2 regions of the Chryseomicrobium palamuruense genome follow, and region 1 is predicted to be linked to the other one. Evidence: a T-box and tRNA genes for the amino acid it is inferred to sense, from the RefSeq annotation. Region 1 holds a T-box; the other holds one or more tRNA genes.

Region 1 (13,159 bases):
AAAATAGCGCAGCCAGCATGACTCGCGTCTGTTCTCCACCGGAGAGCTGGGAAAATGGCTGCCACAGAATGCCTTTATCCATTCCAAGTAACTGGCACTCTCGCTCAAGCTTCCACTGCTCCGTGGGGAACACCGCATCAATGGCCAAATAGACAGGAAGCTCCGGATTCGCAATCGGAAGAGGGAAGTAGACAAACTCATTGTCCGTGAAGATGTCTCCTTCGTACGCAAGTTGCTGCATGAAGAGTTTCAATAGCGTGGTCTTCCCACGTCCGTTTCGTCCAACAAGACCGAGTCGCCAAGAAGTGTCGAGCGTAAGGGACACACCCTGAAATAAAGGTGTATCTAATAAGTCATAAGTAAATGTTACGTGTTTCAGTTCAATGGGCATGCAAAAACCTCCTAGTCATTGAGTTGCATGCACACGCATTCTACAAAAAAATCCTTCCACAAGTAGGTGGAAGGAAAAGTATGCGAACATAAATAAACTTTACGGGACCGTAAAGGGCTATAAATGGTCAGACTCATCCTATTTTTCGTGAAAATGCGTATACATTTTGACGTGTAAAATAGAATTAAGAAATCATCGACCATTCATCATCCCTTCTTGTGCGATACACTGAGTATACAAAAACAACCCAATTTTTTCAAATGAAGGAGGAACATATGAAAAAAATAATCATCATTGGATCCAGTGGGTCCGGAAAATCGACATTGGCAAGAGAACTGGCCAACATCTTAAAGTTGCCACTTTTTCATCTCGATCAGTTGAACTGGCGTCCGGGCTGGGAAGAGGTGCCGAAGGAGGAGCAGCGCGCTCTAGCACAAGAAGTAGTAACTAAAGAAGAGTGGATCATCGATGGGAATTACGGGGAAACATTCGATGTACGGATGAAAGAAGCAGACACAATCCTTTTTCTCGATTTTCACCGTCTCATTTGTATCACACGGGCCTTTAAGCGGGTGATTACCTACCGAAATCGTGTACGCCCGGATATGGCGGAAGGCTGTCCAGAACGCTTTGACCTCGAATTTTTCAAATACATATGGAACTTTCCCGAACAGAAAACGCCTCACATCCGGAAACGATTAGCCGATCTTCCGGAAGAAAAGCAGGTGATCCATTTTCGGAAGCCGAGGGAAGTGGAGCGGTTTTTAAAAGAATTGAAGCACACACAGAAAGCACAGACCTCGTAAAGTCTGTGCTTTAAAATCAGTACCTAAAACAAATGCTCTTCCGCTTTCGACAGTTTAATAAGTCGCGGATACGTAGTGATCATCAACACTAAGGCAATGCAAAAGAGGGCGAATGAGTACAAAGTGGGGTCAAATAAAATAGTGAATCCCATGATAAGAACAATGCTGGTGGCTGTAAGTAAGGCAGTGCTTCTGCGTGACTTAGCTGTCTGGAACTGGGCCGCTTCGCAATTTGGGCAACGCATATAGCTGGTTAGGGTAAACGATCGTTTCAAGGTCTCTGCATAGCTCCATGTATATCCGCAGTTTTGACAAATTGGCATTGGAGAGCACCCCCTAATCTTTATTCGCTCACCTTATCATGCGAGAGAAATCGTTTCAAATGAAGGATGGTTTGAAAATGGAGCCCGTCGTGAAAGGCAATGCGTAAAAAGACATCTTGGATTGTCGTGTACCCTTCATACTTTGTAGGAGGGAATACTTCAGAAAGTCGTGAACCATATCTTGTTTGTAAATCGGAAAATTGATCAATCAGTAATTGCTTAAGTTCCTCAAAACTTGGTGTGGCGTCCGTGAAATTTTCCGGAGTCGTGCCATAGCCAAACCACGTGTTCCACTCTTGAATACGTGCATCTTCCTCACCTGTTAGGCTATAGATCCACAAGTACGTGTCCACATACATGTGCCCAAGATTCCAGCGGATAGTGTTTCGGAATCCTGGGAGGATGTCGTTTGCCTGTTCATCCGTTACATCTTCTAATACCCCTAGCAAATACTCTCTATAAATCTTTAATGATTCAATCGGTCGTGCGAATTCCATAGGTCACCTCGTGAGATTAGATTGATTAGACAATTTGTTACTATAAATCGATTATAATCGTTTACTCTATAAATCAAAAAATAATCAATAGCCAATTACTTCATGGCTTATCTAACAGAACTTCAACCTTATCCCTAACACTACTCCGTTCGCAACAACGCATACCTTCCCCGATTAGCCAGAAGCAAAAGGACGAAAATACTGCTGCAAAGAAAAATAGTTCGTACATTCGCCAAAATCCGGGGAAGTCCTGGAAAAACATGTCCGGCTCAAAGAGAGGACCGATGACAAAGACGAATATGCCACCAAATCCTAAGTGAAGAAGAAAAGAAGCTACCATACGCATTCGCTCAGAAAGTGACTTTGTCCATTTGTCACTGAGTAAAGAAACAGGAAGGGCATAGAAAAGCATCAACGGCAGCGCTAAATACGAGACGAAAAGCATCATCGGGAAGAACGCGATAAATCCTTCTTTTTCTGAGACAGTGAAAAATAAAGAAATGATAGAAATAGAGAATAGAGCGGAAACCAAAAATTTGAGAGCCTGTCGTTTAAACAAGAGATCACCTGCTTTCTAAAGAAATAACTTTCTACTTACTAAGAGTGTCTGCTGAATGGGAAAGTTCCCTCATTTCCAATAAATTGTAACGAAAGGAGGATCTACTCGTCTACTTAGCAAGAACTACTCTGAGAAGAGGCGAGAAGATGAAAAAATGGTGGCTGCTAAATATTATATTGATGGTCTTGATGCTTAGCGGATGTATGAGCAGTCAAGCGAATGACAACAGACCAGATGTAAGCAAGTTAGAGCCTCAGTCGCTCTCTGAAATGATTCAAGATGCAGGACTCGAGAACGTGGATGCGCTTGAAGTCCAGAGTGGAAGTACGGGAGAGAAGAAGGACACAACGGATCCAATTCTCATAAATGAGTTTATGAAGCAAATCGCCAGTGTCACCTATACACCTGACCCAAACCAAGAAGAACGAATCGGGTGGGTCTACCGAGTGACGGCAAATGACGGGGACAAATCCTTCGAATTTTATCCGAACTATGTAGAAAATGTCTATTATTTAGCGGACGGGGACGTCAAAGAGATGATGGAAGCGCTGTTTCAAGAAATCGAAAAACAAGAGCCTGTGGGTGCGGGATGGTATCCCACGCAATCTCCACCAACACTCGAGCTTCAAGTCGGTTCTGAAACAGTTCGCATGGGGCTAGGAAGTTATCAGTGGAATTATATAGAGAAAGGAACAGGAGAGGTGCTTTCAATTGCAGCGGAGGCAGCCATGGCTCCAATAGAGCAGGTTCTCGCATTGTCCAATCCACCAAAAGTTAACATGAACCAGATGACGAACATCATTTTTGTGTATAAACCGCAGACCTATACCCTTACACTTTGGACAGATGATGATGCCATGGTGCCGATTACTTCCCTTCAGGATTTGAAAGGCATCGGTCCAGCCGTCATCCAAGTTTCAGCGGAGTGGGAGCAAGGCAAGGCCATGTATTATGGGGTCATGGATATTCAGTGATTTTAGTTACAACCCCAGGGCTTATTCCAATGAAACAAGTTATCTTTATGATGAAACAAGCCCTGGGGTTGTTTCAATCAACCCACCAAAAGGAGTCTGAACGATGATAATTCGAGAAGCACAAGACACCGACATCAACATATTAAGTGAACTCATGACCCATCTAGGCTATCCGACTACTCAACACCAGATTGCGGCACGTTATCAAGCAATTTCTCACCACGCCGATTACGTTCTTTTCGTAGCAGAAACTGAAAAGCAAGTAGTGGGTATGGTGAGCGTCATGCTCGTGTTAGGAATTGAACAAGATGGAGTGTATGGTCGAGTGAATGCGCTCGTTGTCGACCCACAGTCTAGAAAATTGGGAGTAGGTCAACAGCTGATGAAGACAGCAGAAGACTGGGCAACTGCTCACGGAGCAGTTGGGATGGTGCTCAATAGTGGCAACCGAACTGAGCGACAAGCAGCCCACCAGTTTTATAGAACCATCGGATACGAACCAAAAAGTACAGGATTTGTGAAAAAATTATGCTGATGTATCATTGTGTAATCACTTTATAGTAGATCACCGTAGCATCAAACTGTCCGTCGCCAGACTTCGCATACATTGGAATTTTCCCGACCTCTGTATATCCTAAAGACTGATACAGGAAGTTCGAGGGATCTCCTTCGCGCGAGTCTAACACAATCAGCGTCTTGCCGAGGTCAAAGGCGACTTGTTCTGCATGCTCCATCAATAGTCGAGCAATTCCTCTCCTCCGAAAAGCAGGGGAGACCATCAACTTGGCAATCTCGACGCGGTGAAGACCATTTGCTTTTGCTATCAGATGAAGCTGGATGGTCCCGGCGATTTGGTTCTGTTGCTTTGCCACAAAGAGGAGCGTTTGTTCATTACAGACGGATTGCCAATACGTTGCCGCCTCTGTATAAGACAATTCAGGTAAGAAGCCGATGGAAGCCCCGTCGTTCACAACATCAATCAGCAATTCCGTCAAAGCAGGTAAATCAGAGGAAACCTTTTCGAGCGTGTAAATAGTAATTGGTGCAGTCATGATAATTCCTCATTTCCAAGGTTTTCTTTAGTATACTCAAATGCACCAAATAAAAAAATACTCGCTAAAGAAGTTGATCCCCTTCCGGAAGTGTATCTACATACAGAGAATGCACCAGTACATGTTAGCGAAGAAAGATTCAAATCGTTCCACAACAGTCGTTGCGTGAAAAGTATCATTCGCAAATGTACGTGGGCCATGATGTGGTACTTCATTGATAAATCCATTCAATAGTAGGGTTGTCCGATTTATTCCTCTTGTTCCATGTGGCATTGCCCATTAAGATAAACGAAACGGAACTGGAAAGAAAAGATTTCTTTGTAGGCATAAAATGCCAACTTTTTTCAATGAAATGAGTTGGTTATATATGGCCTGGCCAAAACTTGAAAAGGTAGTTTCTCGAATGTGAGAAACTACCTTTTGTAATGTGTATCGATTCTAACAGACTAACTAGTTTCCATAAAATCAGTTGGTTCCTACAAATCGATTCTCTGTGCCATGAAATCTCCGTTCTGTACCTACAAATCTCGGTTTTGTTCCAAGAAACCGTTCCGCTGCGTCATGAACGCTCGCTCAGACTGACAGATTCCCGCTGAGTGGGGGTAGATCTTGCTAGTAAGGGCTTGGCATTCAAGCACTTAACCAAATATGAGTTGTAAATACTCATTGTGAGTGTCAATAAAAGTTTCCATAATACGAGTAATGTACTAATCAGAAAAAATAATGTACGAATGAATCAAATCAGTGTCGCAATCACCAAAAATAATGTCACAATCATTCAAATTAGTGTACTAATGAGACACCTCGAACAATCTTTCTTGATCTTTTATTCGAGTTTACGCCTACTGAATTCCTACCACGACCACATTATCTCCGAAAGCTACCTCAACAACAGGTACTTCTTCAGGAATCGCATCGACATGCAGGGAACGAACCAAGACATTCTGGCGAAGAAGCGATTCAAATCGTTCCACAACAGCCGTCGCATGAGCAGCACCATCCACCCACAAGTCCACATAGACCTCGACAGGCAGATCCAACTGCTTACGTTTGTCTTGAACCGCGCGAATCAGTTCCCGTACGTACCCTTCTTCTACGAGTTCAGATGTCAGCGTGGTGTCTAACAACACAGAGACCCCTGATTCCTCAGCGAGCACGAAGCCTTCGCGAACAATTTTTTCGACCAACACGTGTTCAGGCAGTATGGTAAACTCTGTGCCTTCCAAATCAACGACAAGTGAACCGGATGCCAACAACTCGTGAACAGCCATCGACGGCAAATCTTCTACCATAAGTTTGAGTGCATTGACGTGCTTCCCAAAGACGGCTCCAGCTGTTTTGAAATTTACCTTCGCTTGCAGTGTGAAGAAGTCGTTGAGCGCTTGCGTGCGTTCGACGTGTTTCACGTTCAGTTCGTCTTTTACGATGCGTAGTGCCGCATCATCAAGAGATACTTTCTCATCGAGTGCAATAACCAGGCGAGCTAACGGTTGTTTGGTCTTGAGACTTGTTGCGTTTCGAAGGCTGCGGCCGAGCTCGACAACTTGAAGAACTCGAGCCATCGACGATTCTAGGGACGAGTTGATCCATGCTTCTTCACATGCCGGATAATCGGCAAGGTGAACACTCGAGGACGTCAGTTTCTCATACAAATCATCTGCTACATACGGCGTAAATGGTGCCAGTAGACGAGTGACGGTCGTTAGAACTTCATAGAGAGTAGAAAACGCAGCCCGTTTGTCTTCTGACATCCCGCTTACCCAGAAGCGGGAACGCGAGCGACGCACATACCAGTTGCTAAGCTCGTCCAGTAGTGCCGCAATCTGTCTCGTGGCTGCCGTGAACTGATAGTCATCCATTGCAGCGACCACCGTTTTGATTGTGCTGTGCAAGCGCGACAAAATCCAGCGGTCTAACAGAGTGCGCTCGCCTGTGTTCGCTGCGTCATATTGAAAAGCATCGATTCCCGCATACAACGAGTAAAACTTGTATGTGTTATCGAGCGTATCAATCACTTTTGACTTGGCATCCTGTACAATCTTTTCCGAAAATCGTTTCGGGTTCCACGGCGAACTGTCGACGAGGAAAGACCAGCGTAGCGAATCTGCGCCGAAGCGGTGCATCAGGTCAGTTGGGTCGAGTGCATTCCCTTTACTCTTCGACATCTTCTGGCCATGTTCGTCCAGCACGTGACCGAGGGAAAGAACATTCTTATAGGGTGCCTTACCCGTCATCAGCGTCGATACTGCCAGCAGGCTATAGAAGAATCCGCGTGTCTGGTCGATTCCTTCGATGACCACGTCTGCCGGGAACTGTTGAGCGAATGTATCCTGATTTTCGAATGGATAATGGTGTTGCGCAAACGGCATGGAGCCGCTATCAAACCACACATCGATCACTTCTGGCGTTCGCTGCATGGAACCGGAACAGTCCGGACAAGCCAACGTCACGTCGTCGATAAACGGTTTGTGTAAATCGAACGCTTCCGGAAGAGGGTGCTCAGACAACTGACGGATTTCCTTCACGCTTCCGGGGGCGACTTCATGGTGACAGGTTGTGCAGGACCACACGTTAAGTGGAGTTCCCCAGTAGCGGTTGCGGCCAATGTTCCAGTCCAGCACATTCTCTAAGAAGTTCCCGAAGCGTCCGTCTTTAATGTGCCCAGGATACCAATCCACCGTCTGATTCGCAGCCATCAACTGGTCTTTCATGGCCGTCATGCGGATGAACCAGCTGTCAGTCGCATAGTAAAGAAGTGGAGAGTCGCAGCGCCAGCAATGTGGGTAGCTATGCTCATATTTCTCTTTATGAAACAGAAGCCCTTTACTCGCGAGCAACTGGATAATTGAGACGTCTGCATCTTTCACAAAGACCCCTTGTAGATCCGTCACTTCTACCGTATAACGGCCATCGAGTCCGACGACATTTACGAAAGATAACTCGTTTTCCTGGATGACTTTATAATCGTCTTCTCCGTAAGCCGGAGCCAAGTGGACAATTCCGGTTCCGCTGTCATCGGTGACAAAATTAGCAGCAACTACGACATGTCCTTTTTCGATGGAGACATAATCAAACGGAGCCACGTACTTCTTACCAACGAATTCTGCTCCTTGATGTTGTCTAGTTATGTGGGCATTGTCACCAAACAACTTCGCAACAAGAGCTTTCGCTACGATATAGACTGCACCTTCATGTTCCACCTCGGCGTAGGTCAAGTCCGGATGAACCGCAAGTGCCACATTCGCAGGAAGTGTCCAAGGGGTCGTCGTCCAGCCTAAGAAGAAAGTGTTCTCTTCTCCGATGACAGGAAATTTCACAGTGGCGGATAAATCTTTTACGTCTTGATAGCCTTGTGCCACTTCATGGGAACTGAGTGTCGTCTGGCAGCTCGGACAATACGGCGATACGCGGTGCCCCTTATAGAGAAGTCCGTCTTTATGGACCTTACTCAAGATCGACCAGACACTCTCGATGTAGTCATTGTCGAGGGTCACGTACGGATCATCCATGTCGACCCAATAGCCTAGTTCCTCCGTGAAGCTGCGCCATTTTTTCTCATACGTAAACACACTCTCCTTACAACGTTCGATAAAAGGAGCCACTCCGTATTCTTCAATCGGCTGTTTACCCGAGATGCCTAGTTGCTTTTCCACACCAAGCTCGACCGGAAGACCATGTGTGTCCCATCCGGCTTTGCGCTCCACATAGTAGCCGCGCATCGTTTTGTAGCGAGAAACGACATCCTTCACTGTGCGACCGAATGCGTGACCTACGTGCGGAAGCCCATTTGCAGTCGGCGGACCTTCGTAAAATACGAAAGGGGGACTGTCTTTTCGGTTGTCGACTGATTGTTCAAATGTCTTATTCAATTGCCAGTGGTCGCGAATCCGCTGTTCACGTGCCACAACGGTTTCTGATTTGCTTGATTTTTTCATCATCATCTCTCCTTTTTTGTTCTAAAAACACACAAAAAAACCCCGTCCCAAGAAGGGACGGAGTTATCCGCGATACCACCCTAATTCTATTGATCCGCTCAATAGCACTCAGCAACGTACAATCATACGTGTTCCTTGTAACGGAGGACTCCCGACTCAGCTTAAAACAGGTTCAGCCGAGCTTCTCAGAGAGGATTTTCACGCAACACCTGCACACTGACTTTCACCAAGTTGTCAGCTCTCTGGGGAACAGAATGAAACGTTACTCTTTCTCATCAACGAATTTGTATGCTTTTATTGAAATTGATTGTAACACACGTTTTCGTTTCGTCAACCTATTTGATGCAACCCCAGGGGTTGTATCAAAGAAACAAGTTAACTTAAGTTATGGGACAACCCTTGGAGTCACCACTCACATTTGTTGGAACTTATTCCTATTTGTTACGTACCCCATAAAAAGGGGTGAAGTTGCATGATGGTTGGTAATTTACTGCTTGGTTTAGTGGCGCTCGGTGTCGTGTTGACCATAGGAATCATTTGGGTTTCGTATAAGTTTTTGAAGCCGGATTAAAACAATTTTTAATTTTCAGTAACAAAATTTGTAAAGTTCCGTCTTATAATGTATGAAAGGCGGGAAGTCTTATACTTTTTTTATATGTTTTTCGTACTTATTTTTATTTTATTAGCTATCCTCGTCTACATGATTGTTTTAGATGCAGGACAAAAGCCAAACCCCTTAACGTACATATGGTTGGCAATAACAACGGTTCACTGGGTTCTCTTTTTGTCCGACCTCTATTCTCGACTGCCAGAGGAAATCCTTCGCTATTTCTGGGATATGAGCTGGCTAATATTAATTGGATTCGGTCTTTACTGTGCTTTAAAAGAATGGAAAACCAATAAAAAGATGAGCATTTTGCTAGCGATTATGTCGATGGGGCAACTTGGTTTTTATTTGTTATTGTTATTGATCACTAGTATGTGAGGGGGGTGTTCATGTTCACAGATACTCTTGTTGTCTTATCGATACTCGCTTTGCTTAGTAGCCCACTACTATTTAAACTCGTCCAAAGAAAAACGTGGATAGTTATGAGTATAGGTGTGGCCGGTTTGTTTTTGCTTAGCTGGTTCCTCATACTGTCCGGTATGAACGCTTTTGGGATTGGTGTTGTCTGGAATAGTTCTCTTATCTTGTTGCTCATACTCTTCTTTATCGGTTTTACGATGTACATATTGAAGAACTGGCAGCTTTCCCGTTTACTCCTCAGATCGATTATGGCGTTCACTTTTATTGTTAGCTTGATTTGGCTGATGTGGAACGACGTAACGACAGAGCGCTTACTGAATATGCTTCTGATTGCAACGGTTCCAGCGTTTCTAATCAGCGCCGCTGTCACGGCGCTCATTTCTTATGACCGGAAAACGACCACTACAAAACGACCACTGAATCCATAGGAAACAGTGGTCGTTTATTTAGTTCTTTTCCCAAATCAGTTTTTCTGAATGGATTTTTCTGTCCTCTACAAAAACATGCGTCACATCTTCTGGATTATCAAGGTGAAACTGTCCAGATGAAGAATCCAATGAAAATAGATTTCCATAAACAGTGACATACATGCTTGTGCCTTCTCTGCGAACCTTATGATGCGTATTTAAAAGTGCACTATCCACGAAATCGACTCTTAGAGTGACAGGATTAGATGACACTTCTTCGAAAGCAAGGTGACTTGGTGCAATGACGGTATCTCTAAGAAGATAGAGAGTGGACAATAGAAGTACCACAACGACAATGGCAAACCCGAGCCGTCCCTTATTCATTTCACGTCTTCCGAAAGTGGGGAGGTGACTTTTTGGGCATCAGCAGCTTCCGCCCATTCCAAATACCACTCTTGAAATAAAATGACAACGCCGACGAACCACATTAACACGCTGATGAGGAACATACCACCAATGACTACCGATCCAAAACTGAGCGGCTGCTCTTGAAAAATGGCATACATCAATTTGTTTCCTGACCATGAGCCAATACCAGAAGAAGTTATAGCAGCACTCACTAAGATCAGTCCAGATAACAGTGCACCGGCTAAAGTCAGGACCCCACCTAATAGAATCGTCTTCATTTAAATTCCCCTTTGTTTTGTCTATTCAGACGTTTATACTTAGAATAACATGAAGAAATTGGAAAATATAGTGTATGTTGATAAGTTTGAACTTAACTTTACTATGAAGGAGAATATATAAATGAAATTAAAGAAATCGTTTATTTGGCTTTTGCTGTTTCTACTTGTATTTCTAAGTGCCTGCGGAGAACAACGTATCGAATCGAAAATACCAGATGTGAATACCAATACGAATATAGTTCTCGAAATCGTTGATGACACATTGTCTCCAAGTGGTGTCGTCATCAAAATGACGAACTATACCGATGAAAATCTCTGGTATGGCGAAGGCTTTACTCTGGAGGAATCGATAAATGAGAAGTGGTACGTTGTCCCTTATCAAGGAACGGATGGACATAATGTGCCAGCCATCGGATATATTCTAAATGCGAATCAAACCGATGAGAAAGAGATCACATGGACTTATCCGTACGGAACACTTTCTGAAGGAACTTACCGATTGATCTTGTCATTTGGAGTTGAAGACAGCGGACGGAAATACAATTCGGCAGTTGAATTCTCTATTGAATAAGCTGAAAAAAGGAAGGGGATGCCCATGAAGAATATTTTATTTGAGTGGAGTCCAAGTATTGATGTAACGGGAGACTCACTGCGCACCGAAAAAACCATTCTGCCATGCCAAGACGCGGAAGGGAACGCGTATCTTTTAAAAGGGGAAGTGCAAGATCGGCAGGAGGTAGAGCGAATCTGTGCGTTTACGAACCAACTGAATCTGGTTATCCCCACGCCCTTCTACGAGAAGATGGATTCATCACACTATACGGTTGAGAGAAATCACGTGGTCTACACGCTCGAACGAAAGCTCATAGGCGAGGAAATTGAGGAAGTGTCCGACACTCATCTCACAGAAATCGCCACTGCACTGGGAACGATGCACCGTTTTAGTCTGAAAAATCAACTTCAACTCAACCGCGGTACGACATGGAGTCTCTTTGGTGGCAACGCAAGTGAGGAACTTGGCGACTATGACGAAAACGAAGTAAGCTTTTGGGAATGCCGTGATGCCTTTTCTGAGCACCCTCTATTCCGGGAAGTAGAAGCAGCCTACCACCATATCCGGCAAGACCTCCAAAATATCTGGAGTGAATTGCCGCTAGCTGCAACGCAAGGTGATTTCTGTTATTACAACATGGTGTTCGAAAACGACAAACTGACTGGTCTATTCGATTTTAATCTAGCGGGTGATGAAGTGTTAATCAATGAATGTTTGGCGGTCGCCGTCTATCATAGTTGGCACGCCCCGTATCAAGGAATACTTTCACCAGAGGAACGATTTACTCTATTTTGTGACGCCTATCAACGCATACGTCCATGGACGGAAAAAGAGTCCTCCGTGGTTCCTCAGCTGAAAGCGCTGATTCGAGCGTTTCGCTACGACCGGATAGAGGCGGGGATAAAAGCCAATCAACCGGATGTGTTTCTGAAAGAGACTTTGCAACTGTTGAGGGAAGCAGATACTCACTGACCTAGCTTATAAAACCATAACTCATTTTCTTTTTGAAATCCGACTTTCTCGTAGAGTGGATTTGCGGCCTCATTGTCCGTGCTGACGGTCAAGGTAACGTGTTGAACTCGTTCATCAGTAAATACTTCTGCAAGTACAGCGCTTAGCCAGCGGTAGCCAAGTCCTTGTCCACGAAATGCAGGAGCAATGGCGAGGTATTCCAGGTGAGCAGAATGTTCATCCGGCGCTTTCTCCACGTATGCATACCCGACAGAAGCTCCGTCTAGCTTCGCCATTAGAAGCAAATGGTCAGGAGAGGTACTTCGGTTGATGAGCGTCTGTGTGTCATAATAGGTATCCGGAAATTCAGTAGAATGCATCTTCAGCAAAGCTTCTTGATCGGCATCTTGAAACACATAGGTAAGAGAGTCACGAGAGGAATCAAAACCATCACGTGGACGTACATAATACAAATGTTTTCCGCGGAAATCAGCATGAATTTCGGACATAACTTGTTGCTGGGCAGTATTTTCCGCATGCAAGAAGAAGAGAAACGTTTGAAGCTCCGAAAACTCGTTTCGTGCAAACTGCCACAAAGCCACACTGTCGGATACGGAATGATTCAGGTGGAAAGGTCCCCATACTTCCGCTGTCTCGTCGTCGCAATCAAACCCGATTAACCCGACAAGTTGATCTTGCTCGAACTGACCGACGAGAGTCGTCAATTCGTCCTGAATAAAGTCTTCTTGAAAGTCATTCAGTAGAGCGGAAGCGTCGGTTCCACAAAATCCAATATGATGCGTGTTCTGTTTGTTTAGGTTTGCTATCCACTCCGCTATTTCGGGGAGCTGTTCAGGGAGTAGTCTGAGATACGTTGTCATGTGTAGCCTCCTAATAGATGTACTACCAACTAGTATGAAGAAAGAGTTTGAGGGTGTAAATAATTTACTTATACAAGGAAATGATAAATAGTTTTATATTTTTACCTTATACTTCTC
Region 2 (2,077 bases), on a different contig from region 1:
AGCTGAAAGCTCTCAGGAACCCCCTGCATTGCAGGGGGTATTCAGATTACAAAAAGAAAAAAACACTCTCTTCTCGAAAGAAGAGAGTGTTTTCTGATGACCCCTACGGGATTCGAACCCGTGTTACCGCCGTGAAAGGGCGGTGTCTTAACCGCTTGACCAAGGGGCCAATCCATATGGCGGAGAAGGAGGGATTTGAACCCTCGCGCCGGTTGCCCGACCTACACCCTTAGCAGGGGCGCCTCTTCAGCCACTTGAGTACTTCCCCATAATGGCTCCGAAGGCAGGACTCGAACCTGCGACCTGCCGGTTAACAGCCGGATGCTCTACCAACTGAGCTACTTCGGAATAACATGGTGGGCCTAAATGGACTCGAACCATCGACCTCACGCTTATCAGGCGTGCGCTCTAACCAGCTGAGCTATAGGCCCATTGTTGGAGCGGGTGAAGGGAATCGAACCCTCATCACCAGCTTGGAAGGCTGGGGTTTTACCACTAAACTACACCCGCAAATGGTGGCTCAGGACGGAATCGAACCGCCGACACAAGGATTTTCAGTCCTTTGCTCTACCAACTGAGCTACTGAGCCGATTATGTATTCTGTTTTAAAAAATGGCGGTCCCGACGGGAATCGAACCCGCGATCTCCTGCGTGACAGGCAGGCATGTTAACCGCTACACCACGGGACCTTGGTTGCGGGGGCAGGATTTGAACCTGCGACCTTCGGGTTATGAGCCCGACGAGCTACCGAGCTGCTCCACCCCGCGACAATAGTATTTAGTTGACTCTAGTTACACATCCTAGAAACCCACTCTTCAATCTGTCGCACCCAACAAGGCAAAGAACGCCTTTTTTGTGCACGCCTGATTGATTCGGACTTTCTGGATCAGGATGTTTCACTTTATAAAGAAATGGAGGAGGTAGAGGGATTCGAACCCCCGCGCGATTTGACTCGCCTGTCGGTTTTCAAGACCGATCCCTTCAGCCGGACTTGGGTATACCTCCGCTGTATGATTATACTGGTGGACCTTGCAGGACTCGAACCTGCGACCGGACGGTTATGAGCCGTCTGCTCTAACCAACTGAGCTAAAGGTCCTTAAGATGGCGGCCGAGGGGATCGAACCCCCGACCTCACGGGTATGAACCGTACGCTCTAGCCAGCTGAGCTAGGCCGCCATAATAAGTATAAAGTTAAATTGGTGGAGCCTAGCGGGATCGAACCGCTGACCTCCTGCGTGCAAGGCAGGCGCTCTCCCAGCTGAGCTAAGGCCCCATGTTCGGCTTACAATACGCATCGCAATTCTTCCTCGAACTGCTCGTATCTTGAAACCTCTGAGTAGGATGAAAAGTATAAATGGTCGAGAAGACAGGATTCGAACCTGCGACCCCTTGGTCCCAAACCAAGTGCTCTACCAAGCTGAGCTACTTCTCGTATTATGGCGCGCCCGGCAGGAGTCGAACCCACAACCTTCTGATCCGTAGTCAGACGCTCTATCCAATTGAGCTACGGGCGCATACTATCTAGTTGAAAAGTGGTGCCGAGGACCGGAATCGAACCGGTACGGTAGTCACCTACCGCAGGATTTTAAGTCCTGTGCGTCTGCCAGTTCCGCCACCCCGGCAAGGGTGTAAAAAGGCAAAAAAATAATGGAGCGGAAGACGAGGTTCGAACTCGCGACCCCCACCTTGGCAAGGTGGTGTTCTACCACTGAACTACTTCCGCTTTATGAAAATGGTGCGGGTGAAGGGAGTCGAACCCCCACGCCTTGCGGCGCTAGATCCTAAGTCTAGTGCGTCTGCCAGTTCCGCCACACCCGCATATTCATAATAAATGGTGAGCCATGAAGGACTCGAACCTTCGACCCTCTGATTAAAAGTCAGATGCTCTACCAACTGAGCTAATGGCTCTCAAAGTGGTGCCGGCGAAAGGACTTGAACCCTCAACCTACTGATTACAAGTCAGTTGCTCTACCAGTTGAGCTACACCGGCACGGTGTAGATTCCAGTTTCATAGCCTAGAAACTCACTCTAAAATCTGTCGCACCCAATGAGGCAAAGGGCGCCTCTTTGTGCACG

What was found. The T-box of region 1 lies ahead of ileS (isoleucine--tRNA ligase). A T-box ahead of a tRNA ligase gene usually reads a tRNA of that ligase, here a tRNA-Ile.
Region 2: it encodes a tRNA-Ile, which carries the amino acid that the T-box ahead of ileS (isoleucine--tRNA ligase) is inferred to sense. The anticodon was not compared.

What each region holds. Positions count from the first base shown of each region.
Region 1 is NZ_JBHSEF010000029.1:7,634-20,792, forward strand. It holds gene abc-f (ribosomal protection-like ABC-F family protein) at 1-391, opposite strand, end outside; gene ACFO0S_RS14505 (DNA topology modulation protein) at 667-1,197, shown strand; gene ACFO0S_RS14510 (TIGR04104 family putative zinc finger protein) at 1,221-1,520, opposite strand; gene ACFO0S_RS14515 (DinB family protein) at 1,541-2,017, opposite strand; gene ACFO0S_RS14520 (hypothetical protein) at 2,118-2,576, opposite strand; gene ACFO0S_RS14525 (hypothetical protein) at 2,723-3,550, shown strand; gene ACFO0S_RS14530 (GNAT family N-acetyltransferase) at 3,654-4,085, shown strand; gene ACFO0S_RS14535 (GNAT family N-acetyltransferase) at 4,090-4,602, opposite strand; gene ileS (isoleucine--tRNA ligase) at 5,445-8,537, opposite strand; T-box leader at 8,588-8,825, opposite strand; gene ACFO0S_RS14545 (hypothetical protein) at 9,193-9,522, shown strand; gene ACFO0S_RS14550 (hypothetical protein) at 9,534-9,992, shown strand; gene ACFO0S_RS14555 (hypothetical protein) at 10,011-10,355, opposite strand; gene ACFO0S_RS14560 (hypothetical protein) at 10,352-10,657, opposite strand; gene ACFO0S_RS14565 (immunoglobulin-like domain-containing protein) at 10,779-11,228, shown strand; gene ACFO0S_RS14570 (phosphotransferase enzyme family protein) at 11,253-12,182, shown strand; gene ACFO0S_RS14575 (GNAT family N-acetyltransferase) at 12,176-13,042, opposite strand.
Region 2 is NZ_JBHSEF010000004.1:17-2,093, forward strand. It holds tRNA gene ACFO0S_RS00235 (tRNA-Glu) at 98-169, opposite strand; tRNA gene ACFO0S_RS00240 (tRNA-Ser) at 178-268, opposite strand; tRNA gene ACFO0S_RS00245 (tRNA-Asn) at 273-348, opposite strand; tRNA gene ACFO0S_RS00250 (tRNA-Ile) at 355-431, opposite strand; tRNA gene ACFO0S_RS00255 (tRNA-Gly) at 437-510, opposite strand; tRNA gene ACFO0S_RS00260 (tRNA-Phe) at 514-589, opposite strand; tRNA gene ACFO0S_RS00265 (tRNA-Asp) at 614-689, opposite strand; tRNA gene ACFO0S_RS00270 (tRNA-Met) at 691-767, opposite strand; tRNA gene ACFO0S_RS00275 (tRNA-Ser) at 913-1,005, opposite strand; tRNA gene ACFO0S_RS00280 (tRNA-Ile) at 1,021-1,097, opposite strand; tRNA gene ACFO0S_RS00285 (tRNA-Met) at 1,104-1,177, opposite strand; tRNA gene ACFO0S_RS00290 (tRNA-Ala) at 1,199-1,274, opposite strand; tRNA gene ACFO0S_RS00295 (tRNA-Pro) at 1,357-1,433, opposite strand; tRNA gene ACFO0S_RS00300 (tRNA-Arg) at 1,439-1,515, opposite strand; tRNA gene ACFO0S_RS00305 (tRNA-Leu) at 1,535-1,623, opposite strand; tRNA gene ACFO0S_RS00310 (tRNA-Gly) at 1,650-1,724, opposite strand; tRNA gene ACFO0S_RS00315 (tRNA-Leu) at 1,735-1,819, opposite strand; tRNA gene ACFO0S_RS00320 (tRNA-Lys) at 1,834-1,909, opposite strand; tRNA gene ACFO0S_RS00325 (tRNA-Thr) at 1,916-1,991, opposite strand.